4 regions of the Microbispora sp. KK1-11 genome follow, and region 2 is predicted to be linked to each of the others. Evidence: riboswitches for the same ligand, from Rfam matches in the RefSeq annotation. Region 2 holds a riboswitch; each other region holds the start of a gene.
What was found. Region 2 has a riboswitch for cyclic di-AMP ahead of FLW16_RS38765 (C40 family peptidase). Riboswitches for the same ligand answer to the same signal wherever they lie in the genome.

Region 1 (4,136 bases), on a different contig from region 2:
CATCGCCAGATTCGACCCGCGCAAGCGCGCCCGTCTGGGCAGCGCGCCGATCGCGGCCCAGCTGGAGAACGACAAGGAGTTCCGCGAGCGGGTGGCCGAGACGGTGGAGACCGCCTGGCCCGAGCTGGTGGCGAGCCTGGCCGAGGGCACGGTGCCCCCCGCGGCCGAGCCGGTGCTGGTCGCGGCGGCGGCGTACCTCACCCGCCCGCCCGGCTGGCCCGACCTGGTCGAGCAGGCGCGGACCGACCTGGAGCAGGCCGCCGCCGCGGGCACCCAGCGGGAACAGGCGGAGACGCGGCTGCGTGAGCAGCTCGCGGCCCAGCGTGCCTCCGCCAAGGAGGAGATCGACCGGGTGCGCGAGCAGCTCAAGGCGGCCCGGGCGGAGAACTCCGACCTGCGGCGCAAGCTGCACGACGCCCGCGAGCGGGTCAGGGCCGCCGAGGCCAGGGCGGCCGAGCTGGAGGCGGAGACGGCCGAGGCGCGGGCCAGTGCCGCGAACGCCAACGGCGCCGCCGAGACCGAGTTGCGCCGGCTCAGGGAGCGCCTGGCGGACGCCGAGCGCCAGCTGGAGGCCAGCCGCAGGGCCGCCCGCGAGGGCCGCAGCATCGAGGACGCCCGGGTGCGGGTGCTGCTGGACACCCTCCAGGACGCCGCCGCCGGGCTGCGCAAGGAGCTCGGCCTGCCCACGACGATCAGCAGGCCGGCCGACTACGTGAACGCGGTGCTGCCGGGCGAGCCGGGAGTGACGGCCGTGCCCGCGCGGGCGCTGGCCAACGACGATCCCCAGCTCCTCGACCAGCTCCTGGCCATCCCCCATCTGCATCTGATCGTCGACGGCTACAACGTGACCAAGACCGGTTACCCGTCGCTGACCCTCGCCGACCAGCGGGCCCGGTTGCTGACCGGGCTCGGCGGGCTCGCCGTGCAGACGCGGGCGGAGGTGACGTGCGTGTTCGACGGCGCCGAGCTGAACGGGCCCGTCCAGGTGTCCGCGCCGCGCGGGGTGCGGGTGAGGTTCAGCGCGCCCGGGGAGATCGCCGACGACCTCATCCGCACGCTGGTGCGGTCCGAGCCGCCGGGCCGGGCCATCGCCGTGGTCTCCTCCGACCGGGAGGTGGCCGAGTCGGTGCGCCGCATGGGCGCCCGGCCGGTGCCCTCGCTCCTGTTGCTGCGCCGTCTCGGCCGCGGCTGAAGCGCCGTACGCGCGCTCCGGACCGGCGTCGTCACGGGGAGTGATGACTGCCGCGAATACCTGCGAATAGGTTGAAGCTTCAAGATCGCCTAGATAGAGTCGCGCCGCAGGTTTCGTTGATCTAAAGGGGGCCTCAGTGCGAGGGCGTGTGCCGGTGGCCGCCGGTCTGGCCGCCGTGGTCCTGCTGACGCCGGTGACGGGCGCGCAGGCGGATCCGAAGCCCACAGTCGCGCAGGCCAAGGCGAAGCTGAGCAAGCTCAACGAGCAGGCCGACAAGCTCGTGGACCGCTACAACGCGGCCAACGAGAAGTGGAAGAAGGCGAGGCAGAAGTACCTCGCGATCAACGACGACTACAAGAAGCAGAACGTCCGGGTCGAGGCGCTGCGCTCCGGGCTGGTCTCGATGGCCGTCAGCAGCTACCAGGTCGGCGAGATGGGGTCGTGGGGCGGCGTCTTCTACAGCTCCAACCCCGATGCCATGCTCAGCGGCCTCGCCACGCTCAACCACATGTCGGCCGAGCGGGCCGGGCGGCTCAGGGAGTACGAGGGCGCCATCAAGGACCTCAAGGACCGCCGTGACCAGAGCAAGGCGGTCTACAAGGAGGCCGCGGACGTCAGGGGCGAGCTCGCCGACGAGAAGGACAAGGTCGACAAGCTCGTCCGGGAGCAGATGAAGCTGCTGCGCTCGCTCGGGACGTTCAACCCCGGCAACCCCAACAGTCCCGGCGTCGTCTACACCGGGCCGGCGTCCGGCAACGCGCTGTCGGCCCTCCAGTTCGCCTACAAGCAGGTCGGCAAGCCCTACCGTTACGGGGGCACAGGACCGGACTCCTGGGACTGCTCGGGGCTCGTGCAGGCCGCCTGGGCGGCGGCGGGCGTGACACTGCCCCGGACCAGCTACGAACAGTGGGCCTGGGGTGCGAGCCGCAGGGTCTCGCTGGACGAGCTCCAGCCGGGCGACCTGCTCTGGCACGCCGGATACGGGCACGTCGGCATCTACGCCGGCGACGGCAAGGTCGTCCACGCCCCGCAGACCGGCGATGTTGTGAAGATTGTCACACTCGCGGAGTATCACGCCATCGGAGCTGTGCGTCCCTGAGGGCCCGATCCTCTCTGTGATCTCTGTGCCTTTTGTGGCTCATGTGACCCGATTTGGCCGCTGTTGCCGAGATTGTGAGCAGAGTCACATTTATCCGTTTGTGGGGCGGGTAAGCTGCGCTTTCTTCGCCGCGGCCTTCGTTATCCGATCTTTATCCGGCGGGAGGGCTTTGCCGAACGCGGCGGGTCCTCGGTAGCTTCTGGGCCGCGGCGAGTACGCCTCGCCGCGGCGCACCCGGTCCGGCCGGCCGGGTCGCGCAGTCATCCACCGTCATCGGCGTCCTCCATCACCCTCCCCTTAGCGGGATCCCCCGGCGCCGGTGGCCTGCCGAGTCCGTGCAGTCAGGAGGCACGGAGCCGGGGAACCATCGACCTTCACGCGAAGGTCCGGGGTGAATCGGCGCATCGCGCGCCGTAGGGCGACTTCCCCGCCCGAACCCGTCAGCTAACCCGGTAGGCGTGAGCGGAAGACCCGAGGAGAGATCCTGTCTACCACCCCCGCTAGTCTGTCCCGTCTTGCCCGAATTGCCCTTGGTGGTGCCGCTTTGACGGCATCCGTAGGGGTCGCCGGAGCACATCCGGCGGCGGCCGACACGGTGACGGTCACGGTCGTCAAGACGGCCACAGCGACGAAGTCGGGCACGAAGACGGGCGCCGCGAAGAGCGCGGACGCCGCCGCCCGCAAGGCCGCCGCGAAGAAGCGGCAGACCAAGAAGCACTCCGCCAAGCGGAAGATCGGCAGGGCCTCGCTGCAGCGAACCAAGGCCCAGCGCGCGGTGAAGGTCGCGGAGAAGCAGATCGGCGACCCCTACCGCTACGGAGCGACGGGACCGGGCGCGTTCGACTGCTCGGGCCTGGTCCAGTACGCCTGGCGTAAGGCGGGCGTACGGCTGCCGCGCACGACGTGGTCCATCCGCGGCGCGGTCAGGAAGAAGGTGTCCTGGGGTCACTTCGAGCCCGGTGACCTGATCTTCACCAGCGGAGGCGGCCACGTCGGCATGTACGTCGGGCACGGCAAGATGATCCACGCTCCGCACACCGGCACGCGGGTGCGGATCGACAAGCTGGACGCCTACCGGAGGAGCACCTTCGTGGGTGCCGTCCGTCCGGGCGTCTGACGGGCACCGGTCACCAGCCCCCTCGACCGGCGCCGTCCCTACGGCCCCGTCCACCTCGCCGAGGTGGACGGGGCCGTGGCACGTGCTGGTTACCATGCACGGCTTACCATGCACGGCGTGACTGCCACGAGCGGCGTGCCCGCGGGCGTGCCGGGCGCGCGCGCCGAGGCCGAGCGGCGCCGGCCCGAAGTTCCGCCTCACGGGGTCCGTCCCCGCCGGATCGCGGCCGTGGCCGCCGCGCTGGCCGTGCTGCTCACCGGGCCGGCCGCCGCGGCCCCGCCCGACCCGCTGCTTGCCCTGCGACTGGACGCCCGGGCCGCCGTGCGGGAGCGACCGGGCATGTGGACCGGCGCCTCCGTCGCCCGCGGCGAGCGCGCGGTCGTCGTCGGGTCGCCCCGGCCGCTGGTCGCCGAGATCGCCGCGCTGGCCGATCGCGCGGGCCGCACGGTCACGAGGATCTGGGGCGGGTACGGCGGCGCGGTGGTCCTCGTGCCGCGCACCGAGGAGCAGGCCGCCGTGCTGGCCGCGCCGGCGAAGGTGGACGGCCTGGCGGCCGTCGCCACCGGCGGCCGCGTGATCGTGCAGCCGGCGGCGTTCGCCCGCCTGTCCGCGACCGGCCGCCTGGTCGTCGTGACCCATGAGCTGACGCACGTCGCGACCACCGGTCCCCACGCGGTGCCGATGTGGCTCATGGAGGGCTTCGCCGACTACGTGGGCTACCTGGACAG
Region 2 (4,136 bases):
ACCGGAACGACCTTGATGCCCATGACTTTCTTACCGAGCGTCTGCCCCTGCGCCCGCAGCATGAGGAATTCGTAGACGACCATGACGAGGCCGCCCAGGATCGACGTGAGCAGTGACGCCAGGAAGTAACCGCTTCCGGGGTTGTAAACCCCGCTCGTGATGTCGACGCTCGCGTTGGTGACGACGATCCCCGTGATCACGAGCGTGATGATCGCGAAGGGAATGCCGACGATCACGCCGTCGATGATGCGGGCGACGAGGCGCTGCCACCACTCCGCGAGCGGCGCCGGGGCGCCGGGCGGAATCGGCCCCGCGGCCCCGTACGGCTGGCCGTAGCCGGGCTGACCATAGCCCTGCTGGCCGTACTGCTGCTGCCCGTAACCGGGCTGCTGACCGTACCCCTGCGGGGAGCCGGACTGGGCGTACTGCTGCTGCCCGTACTGATCCTGGCCGTACTGCTGCTGGCCCTGCTGCTGACCGTAGCCCTGCTGGCCGTACTGCTGCTGCGGGTAACCGGGCTGCTGGCCGTAGCCCTGCTGGTGGCCCTGCTGGGCGCCGTAGCCCTGCTGCGGGCCGGTCTGGCCGTACCCCTGCTGGCCCTGCTGGGGGTAGCCCTGCTGCTGGCCGTAGTCCTGGGGGCCGGTCTGCTGCTGGCCGTAACCGCCCTGGGACGAGGGCTGGCCGTACTGCTGCTGACCCTGCTGGGCGCCGTAGCCCTGCTGGCCGTACTGCTGGTGGCCCTGCTGGGCGCCGTAGCCCTGCTGCGGGCCGGTCTGGCCATAGCCCTGCTGGCCCTGCTGGGGGTATCCCTGCTGCGGGCCGGTCTGGCCGTAACCCTGCTGGCCCTGCGGGGCGCCGTAGCCCTGCTGGCCGTACTGCTGCTGCCCGTAGCCCTGCTGCTGGGCGGCCTCCTGGCCGTATCCCTGCTGCTGCGGGGCCGGCTGCTGGCCGTACCCCTGCTGGCCGTACTGCTGCTGGCCCTGCTGGGCGCCGTAGCCCTGCTGCTGGCCGTAGCCGCCCTGCGCGGGGTCGTAGCCGGGCGGCTGCTGCGGGCCCGTGTGCTGTCCCGAGTGGCGGTAGCTGACGACCGTGACGTCGGGGTCGTAGTCCTGGGGCTGTCTGTCCGTGTTGTACCCGGGGTTCGATGACGGCGGTGGCGTTCCGTCCGACTCGTCCTGGGGGTACGGCGGCTGTCCGGTGCTCACCGTGTCACCTCGTTTCGAAGACGCATGCGCCGAACGTCTGTAGCACACGCTGATATTGCCAAAAGTAGCGACAGGTGTATCAACAGTCACCTTTGCAGCAGTCGACAACCACCGTCAAGATCGGCGATCAATGCCCATCAATGGTGATCAATGCGGTCGAGGTGCAGCAACATCCGGGTGTTCCCCAGCGTGTTCGGCTTGACGTGCTCCAGGTCGAGAAACTCGGCGACACCCTCGTCGTACGACGCGAGCAGTTCCGCGTACACCTCCTGGGAGACCGGGGTGCCCTGGATCGGCCTGAAGCCGTGCCTGGCGAAGAACTCCACCGCGAACGTGAGGCAGAAGACCCTCCGGACGCCGAGGTCCCTGGCGGTCTCGATGAGCGCGCCGACGATCCGATGGCCGACGCCCCCGCCGCGCGCCGCGGGGTCCACCGCGACGGTCCTGATCTCGGCCAGGTCCTCCCACAGCACGTGCAGCGCGCCGCAGCCGACGACCTGCCCGTCCGTCTCGGCCACCCAGAACTCCTGGACGTCCTCGTACAGCGTGACCGTGCTCTTCTTGAGCAGGCGGGGACCGACACCCGAGTACGCGTCGACGAGGCGCCGGATCGCGCGGACGTCCGGCGTCCTGGCCCGGCGCACCGTCACGGCCGTGGCACCCGATTCACTGGATGTCTGCGCGGCGACCTGCTCCATGACCGGCCAGCCTAGCCGGAGCGCGGTCGATCCCACGCGGTCGGCACGGATCGTCCCCATGGATAACGGTCATCCCCAAACGCCATACCCGACAGGAGATTTGACTGTCCGTAGCCGCCAGGATACGGACAGGTGCACGGCCGTAGCCCGAGGCGGACATCCAGGTTCGTCCCACTTTTCCCCGCAGCCCGACCGGCACCTCGAAACTCCCAAATCACTCCATACGCAGGTGAACGCGGACATATCACTACCGCGCCTGTGACCCGGCCGTGATCATTTGGTTGTCAAACGTAGACGGGTTTCGGAGTTCTGGTTGAGCAAGAACTCGCCGTGCACTATCGTCCAGCGACGATGCCGGTCATCGTGGAGCGCTCACGGCGACCGGGCGCCGAATCTTCGGAGCACCGAGTGCGAAGGGGAACCGGGGACCCAACTGCAGGATCAGGATCGGTTCGATCTCAGATCGTCAAGGGGTGAATCCACCAAGGTAGGGCTACTCCGGCCCGAACCCGTCAGCTAACCCGGTAGGCGCTCAGAAGTGCCCCGCCGTACGGCCCCGTCCCGACGACGGACCCGCCGCGGGGCACACGTGGGAGAGGAGCTCGGTTGCGCACGCGTGGAGGACGGCAGGCGGGCAGACACGCCCGCGGCCGACGGTCCGGATCCGGCACGGCCGGTCCGGGTGCCATCCGCCGCTTGGCGTTCGTCGGCGTCGCGATCGGCGCGATCACGTTCGGCGCCCCGGTGGTCCGCGCCACCGCCGACCCCAAGCCGAGCCTCAAGGAGCTCACGGCGCAGGTCGAGAGCCTCTACACCGAGATCGAGACCCTCAGCGAGCAGTACAACGGCGAGCGCGTACGCCTGAAGGCGGCCGAGCGGTCCGCCGACCTCGCCAAGAAGAACCTCGCCAAGAGCGAGGCCGAGCTCGAGGTCCGCCGGCAGAAGGCGAGCGCCCTCGCGCAGCACTCCTACATGACCAACGGGCTCGGCAGGGCGCTCGTGCTCATCGACAGCGACGCCGACCCCCGGCGATACCTGGACCAGGCCTCCACGACGTACGCGCTGGAGCTGCAGGAGAGCCAGGAGGTCGCCGAGGTCACCAAGGCCATGGACGCCGCCGCGCGGGCCAGGGAGAGCGCCTCCGCCCGGCAGGCCGAGGTCAAGAAGCTCCTCAGCGGCCTCGACTCGCGGCGCGACAAGATCACCAAGCTGATCAAGAAGACCGAGAGCAGCCTCTACCGGCAGGTCTCCCAGACGATCGGCAGCGAGACGCGCAGCAGGACGTCGTTCCCCATCATCGGCGACGGCAAGGCCGCCCAGGCGGCGCGCTGGGCCCTCAGGCAGCAGCTCAAGCCTTACGTGTGGGGCGCCGAGGGCCCCGGCTCCTTCGACTGCTCCGGCCTGGTCATGGCGGCCTACCAGTCCGTCGGCATCAGCCTGCCCCACTACACGGGAGACCAGTGGACGGCCGGCACGCACATCCCCCGTGACCAGCTCCGCCCCGGCGACCTGGTGTTCTTCTACTCCGACCTGCACCACGTCGGCATCTACATCGGCAATGGCTACATGATCCACGCGCCGCGCACGGGAGACGTCGTCCACATCGCGAAGATCGCCGGACGGCCGTTCGCGGGAGCGGTGCGGGTCGCGGACTGAGCCCCTCGACCCGCCGTCGAGGGACGCGGTCAGATGAGGCGGCGGCGTGCCGCCCAGGCGACGGCCTCGATCGCGGTCGCGACGCCGATGCGGTCGCAGATGCACCGCAGCCGGCGCCGCACGGTGCGCCCGCTGACGTCGAGACTGCGGCCCACCCTGTCGGCGGTTATGCCCTTGGCCAGCTCCGCGAGGAGAAGCAGATCCTCTTCGGTGAGACCGGCACGATCAAGGTCCGAGGCGAGACTGTCACCTCGGTAGACGACCTCGGGAATACCCATCGTCCGCCCTCCCCACGACGATGATTCGTCGGCCCACCCTTCAGGGAAGGTAAACGCCTCCCCTGAAGGTCGTCAAGGCTCGGAGTCTGAGCACCGGTCGTACGCCTCCCGGGCCGCCTCGACATCCTCCATGTGGATCTCGGCCCAGCGCTTGATCGCCTCCAGCAGCGGCATGAGGTCCTCGCCCAGGGGCGTGAGCCGATAGTCGACCCGGACCGGCACCGCGGGGGTGACCGTGCGGGAGACCAGGCCGTCGCGTTCCATCGTCCGCAGCGTCTGCGTGAGCATCTTCTGACTGA
Region 3 (4,136 bases), on a different contig from region 2:
TCGACTGGGACGTCCGGGGGCTCGTCAACCACGTCGTGGCCGAGAACCTGTGGGCCCCCGAGCTGCTGTCCGGCCGTACGGTCGCCGAGGTGGGAGACGCCTTCGAGGGCGACGTGCTCGGCGACGACCCGCTCAAGGCGTTCGAGGCCTCCGCGCAGGGCGCCGTCCAGGCGGTGTACGCCGAGGGCGCCCTGACCAGCGTGACCCATCTGTCCTTCGGCGACGTGCCGGGCGAGGAGTACATCACCGAGCTGTTCGCGGACGCGCTGATCCACACCTGGGACCTGGCACGTGCCATCGGCGGGCCGGAACGGCTCGACCCCGAGCTCGTCGCCTCCTGCTCGGAATGGTTCGAGAAGGCGCGGGAGGACTACCGCGAGGCGGGAGTGATCGGGGACGAGCGGGGCGTCCCGGCCGGCGCCGACCAGCAGACTCACCTGCTCGCCGCCTGGGGCAGGAACCCGTAGGTCCTGCCGCGCAGGTCCTACCGCACGGTCTTAGCGCCCTGTGGGCCGCTTGCCGTGGTTGGCCTTCTTCTTCTTCCGTGCCTTCGACTTGCGTGCGCGCCTGCCCATCACGACCGCCTTCCGCCGAGTACGGCTTTCGCTCACTGTCCTCCCCCGGACCGCCGGCGGCAAGTACCCGGACCCCAACTCAACATGTCTCCACGTGCGTGGGGCATAATTTGTTTGAATCTGTTGACAGGAGTGGTGGATGCTGGCCCAGCAACGGCAGCAGGCGATCCTGGAGAGGGTACGCAGAACCGGCGGGGTGCGCGTCGCGCAGCTCGTACGCGACCTCGGGGTCTCGGACATGACGATCCGCCGCGACCTGGAGGTCCTCGCGGAGCGCGGCCTGATCGTCAAGGTGCACGGCGGGGCGACCGCCACCGGCACCGGCTCGACGGAGGAGCCGGGCTTCGCGGCCAAGTCCGTGCGGCAGCAGGCCGAGAAGGAGGCCATAGCCCGCCGGGCCGCCATGCTCGTACGGCCGGGCAGCTCCGTCGCCCTTTCGGCCGGGACCACGACCTGGACACTGGCCCACCACCTGGTGGACGTGCCAGAGCTGACCGTGATCACCAACTCCGTCCAGGTGGCCGACGTCTTCCACCGGGCGGGACGGCCCGACCAGACCGTGGTGCTGGTGGGAGGTGTGCGCACGCCCTCCGACGCGCTGGTCGGCCCGGTGGCCGTGGCGGCCGTCCGCTCCCTCAACGTCGACACGCTCATGCTCGGCGTGCACGGCATGAGCGTCCGGGCCGGTTACACCACGCCGAACCTGCTGGAGGCGGAGACCGACCGCGCCCTCATCGCGGCCGCCCAGCAGCTCGTGGTCCTGGCCGACCACACCAAGTGGGGGACGATCGGCATCAGCACGATCGCCGCCCTCGGCGAGGCCGGCGTGGTCGTGAGCGACGTCGGCCTGCCCGAGGAGGCGCGCGCCGCGTTGTCGGAGCACGCCGGCGAGCTCCTCCTCGCCGATCCGTCCGGGGAGACCGAGCTGGAGACCGCACTGTGACGCCGGACCTCTGGGCGAAGCCGCTGTGACCCGGACATCTGGAAGCCCGCTGTGACCCGGGACACCGCACCGTGAAACTGGAGACCGCTCTGTGAAGCGCACCATCACCCATCTCGCCGACGGCCGTGAGCTGATCTACTTCGACCGGCGCGACGACGCCGACCACAGCGCCACCGACACCAGGGACCTGCCGCCGCGCCCGCTCGCCTCCGAGTTGCGCTACGACCCCCTGATGGACGAGTGGGTGGCCGTGGCCCGGCACCGCCAGACGCGCACTCACCTGCCGTCCGCCGACGAGTGCCCGCTCTGCCCGGGCCATCCCGGCTCGGAGATCCCCTCGCCGTACGAGGTGGCGGTGTTCGAGAACCGCTTCCCGTCGTTCAGCTTCAACACCGGTGCGTACGAGCAGGTGGGCGGGCTGAGCGAGGTGCGGCCGGGGATCGGGCGCTGTGAGGTCGTCTGCTTCACCTCCGACCACGACGCGTCGTTCAGCTCCCTGAGCGACGAGCAGGCCGAGCTGGTCGTCGAGGCGTGGGCCGACCGTACGGCCGAGCTGTCCTCGCTGCCCGGCGTGGAGCAGGTCTTCTGCTTCGAGAACCGCGGCGCCGAGATCGGCATCACGCTGCCGCACCCCCACGGACAGATCTACGCCTATCCGTACGTCACGCCGCGTACGCGGCAGATGCTGGACGCCGCCGCCCGCCATCAGGGAGGCAACCTGTTCGCGGACGTCCTGGCCGCCGAGCGGAGGGGCCCCCGGGTGGTGGCCGCCAACGAGCACTGGACGGCCTTCGTCCCTGCCGCCGCGCGCTACCCGTTCGAGGTGCACGTCTACCCGCACCGTCAGGTGCCCGACATCCCCGCGCTGTCGCCCGAGGAACGGGCCGCCTTCGCGCCGCTCTACATCGAGGTGCTGCGCCGGCTGGACGGGCTGTTCGGCGTCGTCATGCCGTACGTCGCGGCCTGGCACCAGGCCCCGGTCACCTACCGGCGCGACCTCGCCTACCTCCACCTGCAGCTTTTCACGATCCGGCGCGCGCCGAACAAGCTGAAGTACCTGGCCGGATCGGAGTCGGCCATGGGCGCGTTCGTCAACGACGTGCTGCCTGAGGAGGCCGCCCGGATGCTTCGCGAGGCGATAACGGCTTGATCTCCGATTGGTTGCGACTTTGGTGGCAGCCACGGTTTCTTTACCACTAGTATCCCTGACACCGGCCGTCACAACCGGTACGCCTAATCCCGGGCGCCCCGCCCGGGAGCCGGGGACCCAATCACGCACCTGGGGTCAAGGCAGTGGCCTGCCCGGGCTCCTCCAGCCCGAACCCGTCAGCTAACCCGGTCGGCAGATGGAGAGGAGTGGGCTCTGCCCCGCGCGTTCCCCCTGGCTGTCGGCGTGCTCGCCTCCGCCGTCCTCGTGTTCGGCACGGCCGCGCCTGGTGCCGCCGACCCCAAACCGACGGAGAAGCAGCTCAAGAAGGAGCTGTCGGACCTGCGGAAGAAGGTCGATCGGCTGATCGGCGACTACAACGCCAAACGTGTCGCCCTCGCCAAGGCCCGCGTGGAGGAGAAGGCGGCCCGCGGCCGGCTGGCCAAGGCCGAGGCCGACTACGAGGCCGCCAGCGACGCCGTACGGCAGCTGGCCGGGCTGCGCTACCAGACCGAGAGCGCGATGGCGCTGCCCGACATGAACACCGCCGCGCTGAACTACCAGCTCAAGGAGGAGCAGGCCGCCAGGCTCGCGCACTTCGACCAGGTCCGCACCGAACGGCAGCGGGCCGCGGACGCCGCCAAGACGCTGACCGGACAGCTCAAGACGCAGGCCGCCGAGGTCGCCGGACAGCGCGAGGACGCCGAGGATCTCATCGACGAGATCAAGGACAAGCTCGACGCGCTGATCCCGATCGCGCCGGGAAAGCGCGTGGGCGGGTCGTGGGCGCCGGAACTGCCCAGCGGCTCCGACAACATCACGGCCCGGATGCGGCTCACGCGCACCGAGGTCGAAAAGCACTTCGACCTGCGGTTCCCGGTCGGCTGCTACCGTGCGGAGAACAGCGGCGAGCACCCCCTCGGGCGCGCCTGCGACTTCATGATGAGCTCGGGCGGCGCCATGCCCTCGCCCGAGATGAAGGCGCTCGGTGACAGCCTGGCCGCCTGGGCCATCAAGAACGGGCCGAAGCTGGGCGTGATGTACGTGATCTGGCAGCAGCGCATCTACAACCTCGGCCACCCGGGCTGGCGGACCATGTCCGACCGCGGCGGAATCACCGCAAACCACTACGACCACGTGCACATCTCGATGTACTAGGCCCACAAGCCGCCTGGTAGCTCTCGTGCCTGCCGGAGCCCGCTCCGAACGCGGCGTACTCGCCGGATGTGACGAGGTGAGCGAGCATGACCGACCATGCTGACCGCCCGCTGCTCTTCCTCGACGTCGACGGACCGCTTCTCCCCTTCGGCGAGGACCCGCAACGCGCACCGCGGGGTGCCACACCGGACTCGCGCCTGGCGTGGCTCACCTCCGAGGTGGGGAGCCGGCTGGCAGCTCTGCCCTGCGAACTCGTCTGGGCGACAACCTGGGAAGAAGAGGCGAATGCCGAGATAGCACCCCGGATCGGGCT
Region 4 (4,136 bases), on a different contig from region 2:
CTGCCCGGCGTGCTCGATCCGCGCGAGGCCGCCGCGGTCATCGGCAAGACCGCGCAGCTCAACTTCCACCCGGTGCTCGGTCCCGCCGATGACGGCGACAAGGACGCGGTCGCCGACGAGAGCGGCCAGAGGCTGAAGCTCGGCCCGGTCGCCCTCAGCGGGGCGGGCGTCACCGACGCCGCCGCGCGCAGCGACCCCCAGATGGGGCCCGGCTGGTTCGTCACGATCGACTTCAAAGAGCCCGGCCCCTGGCGGGAGCTGACCGGGAAGGCGGCCTGCGCGCCGGTGGGCGACCACAAGCGCCGCGTCGCCATCGTCCTCGACAACGAGATCATCTCCTCGCCGCAGGTGTCCGACTCGGTGGCCTGCGACGCGGGGATCCCCGGCGGCACCACGCAGATCACCGGGTCGTTCACCCCGCAGGAGGCGCAGAACCTCGCGGTGCTGATCAAGGGCGGCTCGCTTCCCGTGCCGCTGGATCTGGTCGAGCAGCGGACGGTCGGCCCGACCCTCGGCGCCGACGCCATCGCGGCGAGCGCCAAGGCCGGCGTCGTCGGGGTGATCCTGACCGCGGTGTTCATCGGCGTCGTCTACCGGCTGGTGGGCGTGCTGGCCGCGGTCGCGCTCGCCTGCTACGGCCTGATCTCGTACGCCGGGCTCGTGGCAATGGGAGCAACGCTCACGCTGCCCGGCCTGGCCGGGTTCGTCCTGGCGATCGGCATGGCGGTGGACGCCAACGTGCTGGTCTTCGAACGGGCCAGGGAGGAGTACGGCGAGGCGCCCCGCCGGGGCCTCAGGGCGGCCCTCGACCGCGGCTTCAAGAACGCCTGGAGTGCGATCGCCGACTCCAACATCACCACCCTGCTCGCCGCGGGGCTGCTGTTCTGGCTCGCCTCCGGGCCGGTGAAGGGCTTCGGCGTGACGCTGGCCATCGGCGTGCTCGCCTCGCTGGTCTCGGCGATGCTGATCACCCGGGTGCTCACCGCCGCCCTGATCGACAGGATCGGCCCCCGGGCGTCCGGCATCGGCTCGATCGGCCGGGTCAGGACCTGGCTGACCCGGCGCGACCCGGACCTGATGCGCGGCAGGCGGCTGTGGCTCGCCGTAGCGGCCGGGCTGCTCGTGCTGGCGGGTGCCGGGCTGGTCACGCGTGGGCTCGATTACGGCGTCGAGTTCACCGGCGGCCGGATCGTGGAGTTCGGCACGAGCAGGCCGGTCGACGTCGCCACGGCGAGGCAGGCGGTGGCGGACGCCGGCTTCCCCTCGGCCGTCGTGCAGCGGTCGGACGACGCGATCTCGGTACGTACCGGGCAGATCAGCGCGGACGACGTGGTCCGCATGGAGGAGGCGCTGGACCGGCGCGTGGGAGAGGTCACCAAGCAGCGTGACGAGCTCATCGGGCCGAGTCTCGGCGAGGAGCTGCGCCGCAACGCGCTCATCGCGCTCGCCGTCGCGCTCGCCGCGCAGCTCGTCTACCTGGCGTTCCGGTTCCGGTGGACGTTCGGCACGGCGGCCGTGGCGGCGCTGTTCGTGGACGCGGCCGTCGTCGTCGGAGCGTTCGCCTGGATGGGCAAGCCGATCGACGGAGTGTTCCTGGCCGCGATGCTCACGATCATCGGTTATTCGGTCAACGACAAGGTCGTGCTCTTCGACCGGGTGCGCGAGCTGTGGCCGGTGCGGCGCGGGGAGCCGTTCGGCCGGGTGGTGAACACCGCGATCCTGCAGACCGTGCCGCGCACGGTCAACACCGGGCTCGGTGCGCTGTTCATCCTTGCGGCGCTGGCGGTGTTCGGCGGCGACTCGCTGCGCGACTTCGCCGTCGCCCTGCTGATCGGCATCATCGTGGGGACGCTGTCGTCGTCGTTCGTGGCCGGACCGGCAGCGATCGCGCTGGAGAGGCGCACCAGCAAGCCGCCACCGGTTCCCGCCGCCCCGCGTGCCAGGCCCGCGCGGCGCGACGGCTCCGGCGCGGTGGTCTGACCGACCTGGTCGGCCGGCATGGGCCCCGGGGTGGGACGCCGGGTGGGACGCCGGGTGGGACGCCCCGCCCCGGGGCCCGTGCGGCTACGGCCGGCCGAGCGCGCGCAACTGGGCGGGCGTCAGCGCGGAGACGTTCTGGTCGATGGGCGAGTCGGTGTACTGGTGGATCGCCCAGGACTTCCAGTCGGCGGGCGGCGTGATGTCGCCAGGGGCCTTGCTGTAGTGGGCCACCCACAGGGGGTACTGGCCGAGGCCGTGGCCGTACTCGTCGGCGAAGTTCCAGCCGCTGTAGAACATCGGCCTGGTGCCGGTCTTGGCCGTCACGTACTCCAGCCAGGTCTTGGCCCACTTGTTGACGTGCTCGACGGACTCGCCGTCGGTGGCCTCCAGGTCGAGGACCAGGATGTCGCCGGGCTTGCTCGGCTGCGCGTTCACGACCTTGAGGAAGTGGTCGGCCTCGGCGATGGGGTCGTTGGAGGGATGGCCGAAGTGGTAGACGCCGCGGACGATGCCCTTCTTGGCCAGTTCCCGCCAGTGGCGGGGGAAGGACGAGTCGACCCAGGAGGTCCCCTCGGTGGCCTTGATGAAGCCGAACTGCGCGCGGCTGTTCATCCAGTCGTGGTCGGCCTCGTAGCCGGAGACGTCCTGGCCGTACGTGTGCGGGTTCGCGTAGGCCGGGGCGGGCAGGACGACGGCCGCCGTGACGGTGGCGGTGACGGCCGAGGCCGCGAGGGTCGCCGCCGCGAGGGCGGAGCGCAGGCGCCGGCGGGAGGGCCGGCTCCCGGGGGAGAGCCGATGGCTGGACATGCGGGGTTGACTCCTTGCTTCCATGCCGCCTACCGGGTTAGCTGACGGGTTCGGGCAGGAAGTGCCCTACGGGCGCATCTGGGGGCCTGCGCGCCGATTCACCCCGAAGAGAGTGGGTCCCCGGCTCCACATGACGCGGATTCGGCGGCCGCGCGATCATCGCGCGGTCCGGGCAACGCCACGGCAAGGGATATGACGGCGGAAGTCTGCCGGTACCCAGGCCGTGTGCCCTAAAGGTACACACACCACCAGAATGGTGTAAACAGGACAAAACATGTCTTTACCTGGACAGATAACGCCCCGAGCCACCCCGGCCTGGCAAGTAAGGGCCGTGAATACCAACGGTTAGTGTTCGCCGCGTCACATTCTGTGAAAGAGTCCGTCCCCGGAGGGATTCACTTGGGGGTCTGCGTCGTGGTCGCGATGTCGTCGGGGCGGGTGGGGTGAGAGGCATCCCTCGTCACGTCGCCTGTGTCATGGACGGGAACGGCCGCTGGGCCGCGCAGCGGTCGCTGCCCCGCACCGAGGGGCATCGGGCGGCCGAGGCCGCGGTGATCGATGTCATCGAGGCGGCCCACACGGCCGGTGTCGAGTGGTTGAGCCTGTACGCCTTCTCCACAGAGAACTGGCGGCGCCCGGCGGCCGAGGTCGACGTCCTGCTGCGACTGGTGCGGCGCGCCGTCCGCAAGCACGCCCTGTCACTGCACGCACGCGGGATCCGCTGCCGGTTCCTCGGGGTCACCGACCCACGGATCCCGCCCGCGCTGGCCCGGGACATCGCCGACCTGATGGCGCTGACCCGCGACAACCGCCGGATGACGTTGACGGTGGCGTTCGATCACGGCGGTCGCCGCGACATCGTCGAGGCCGCCCGGTCGCTGATCCGCGACGGGGTGCCGCCCGAGCAGGTCACCGAGGAGAGTTTCGCCCGCCGTCTGCCCCACCCCGACATGCCGGAGGTGGACCTGGTCATCCGCACCTCCGGAGAACAGCGGATCTCCAACTTCATGCTCTGGCAGGTGGCGTACGCCGAATGGGTCTTCCCCCGGGTGCTGTGGCCGGACTTCCGGGCCGGGCACTTCTGGGAATGCCTGGAGGTCTACCGACGGCGCGACCGCCGGTTCGGCGCCGTACAGGCACCGGCCCCGACAGGAAAGGGATGTCAATGAGCGACGCCGCAGCCGCCGGAACCGACGCCGATCCGCTCGGCCCGGGATCGATGCTCCACGAGTTGACCCGGCAGACGCGCTGGGGGCTGGTGGCGACCCGCGCCATCGTCCTGGAGGCCGCGCACCCGCAGATCGGCGCCGCGCTGATCACCAACTCGACCTTCGTCGCGCACCCGTGGC

Region 1: it holds a riboswitch for cyclic di-AMP, as region 2 does, so the genes downstream of both, FLW16_RS00925 (C40 family peptidase) here and FLW16_RS38765 (C40 family peptidase) in region 2, are expected to answer to the same signal.
Region 3: it holds a riboswitch for cyclic di-AMP, as region 2 does, so the genes downstream of both, FLW16_RS03000 (hypothetical protein) here and FLW16_RS38765 (C40 family peptidase) in region 2, are expected to answer to the same signal.
Region 4: it holds a riboswitch for cyclic di-AMP, as region 2 does, so the genes downstream of both, FLW16_RS32290 (glycoside hydrolase family 25 protein) here and FLW16_RS38765 (C40 family peptidase) in region 2, are expected to answer to the same signal.

What each region holds. Positions count from the first base shown of each region.
Region 1 is NZ_VIRJ01000001.1:193,439-197,574, forward strand. It holds gene FLW16_RS00915 (NYN domain-containing protein) at 1-1,192, shown strand, start outside; gene FLW16_RS00920 (C40 family peptidase) at 1,329-2,291, shown strand; cyclic di-AMP (ydaO/yuaA leader) riboswitch at 2,607-2,761, shown strand; gene FLW16_RS00925 (C40 family peptidase) at 2,836-3,408, shown strand; gene FLW16_RS00930 (hypothetical protein) at 3,526-4,136, shown strand, end outside.
Region 2 is NZ_VIRJ01000043.1:2,459-6,594, forward strand. It holds gene FLW16_RS38755 (RDD family protein) at 1-1,205, opposite strand, end outside; gene FLW16_RS38760 (amino-acid N-acetyltransferase) at 1,343-1,903, opposite strand; cyclic di-AMP (ydaO/yuaA leader) riboswitch at 2,280-2,449, shown strand; gene FLW16_RS38765 (C40 family peptidase) at 2,600-3,559, shown strand; gene FLW16_RS38770 (LuxR C-terminal-related transcriptional regulator) at 3,589-3,837, opposite strand; gene FLW16_RS38775 (helix-turn-helix domain-containing protein) at 3,910-4,136, opposite strand, start outside.
Region 3 is NZ_VIRJ01000002.1:18,124-22,259, forward strand. It holds gene FLW16_RS02985 (TIGR03086 family metal-binding protein) at 1-467, shown strand, start outside; gene FLW16_RS46110 (50S ribosomal protein bL37) at 498-575, opposite strand; gene FLW16_RS02990 (DeoR/GlpR family DNA-binding transcription regulator) at 715-1,518, shown strand; gene galT (galactose-1-phosphate uridylyltransferase) at 1,610-2,668, shown strand; cyclic di-AMP (ydaO/yuaA leader) riboswitch at 2,739-2,877, shown strand; gene FLW16_RS03000 (hypothetical protein) at 2,912-3,823, shown strand; gene FLW16_RS03005 (HAD domain-containing protein) at 3,910-4,136, shown strand, end outside.
Region 4 is NZ_VIRJ01000029.1:10,974-15,109, reverse strand. It holds gene secD (protein translocase subunit SecD) at 1-1,980, shown strand, start outside; gene FLW16_RS32290 (glycoside hydrolase family 25 protein) at 2,065-2,787, opposite strand; cyclic di-AMP (ydaO/yuaA leader) riboswitch at 2,799-2,944, opposite strand; gene uppS (polyprenyl diphosphate synthase) at 3,231-3,956, shown strand; gene FLW16_RS32280 (oxygenase MpaB family protein) at 3,953-4,136, shown strand, end outside.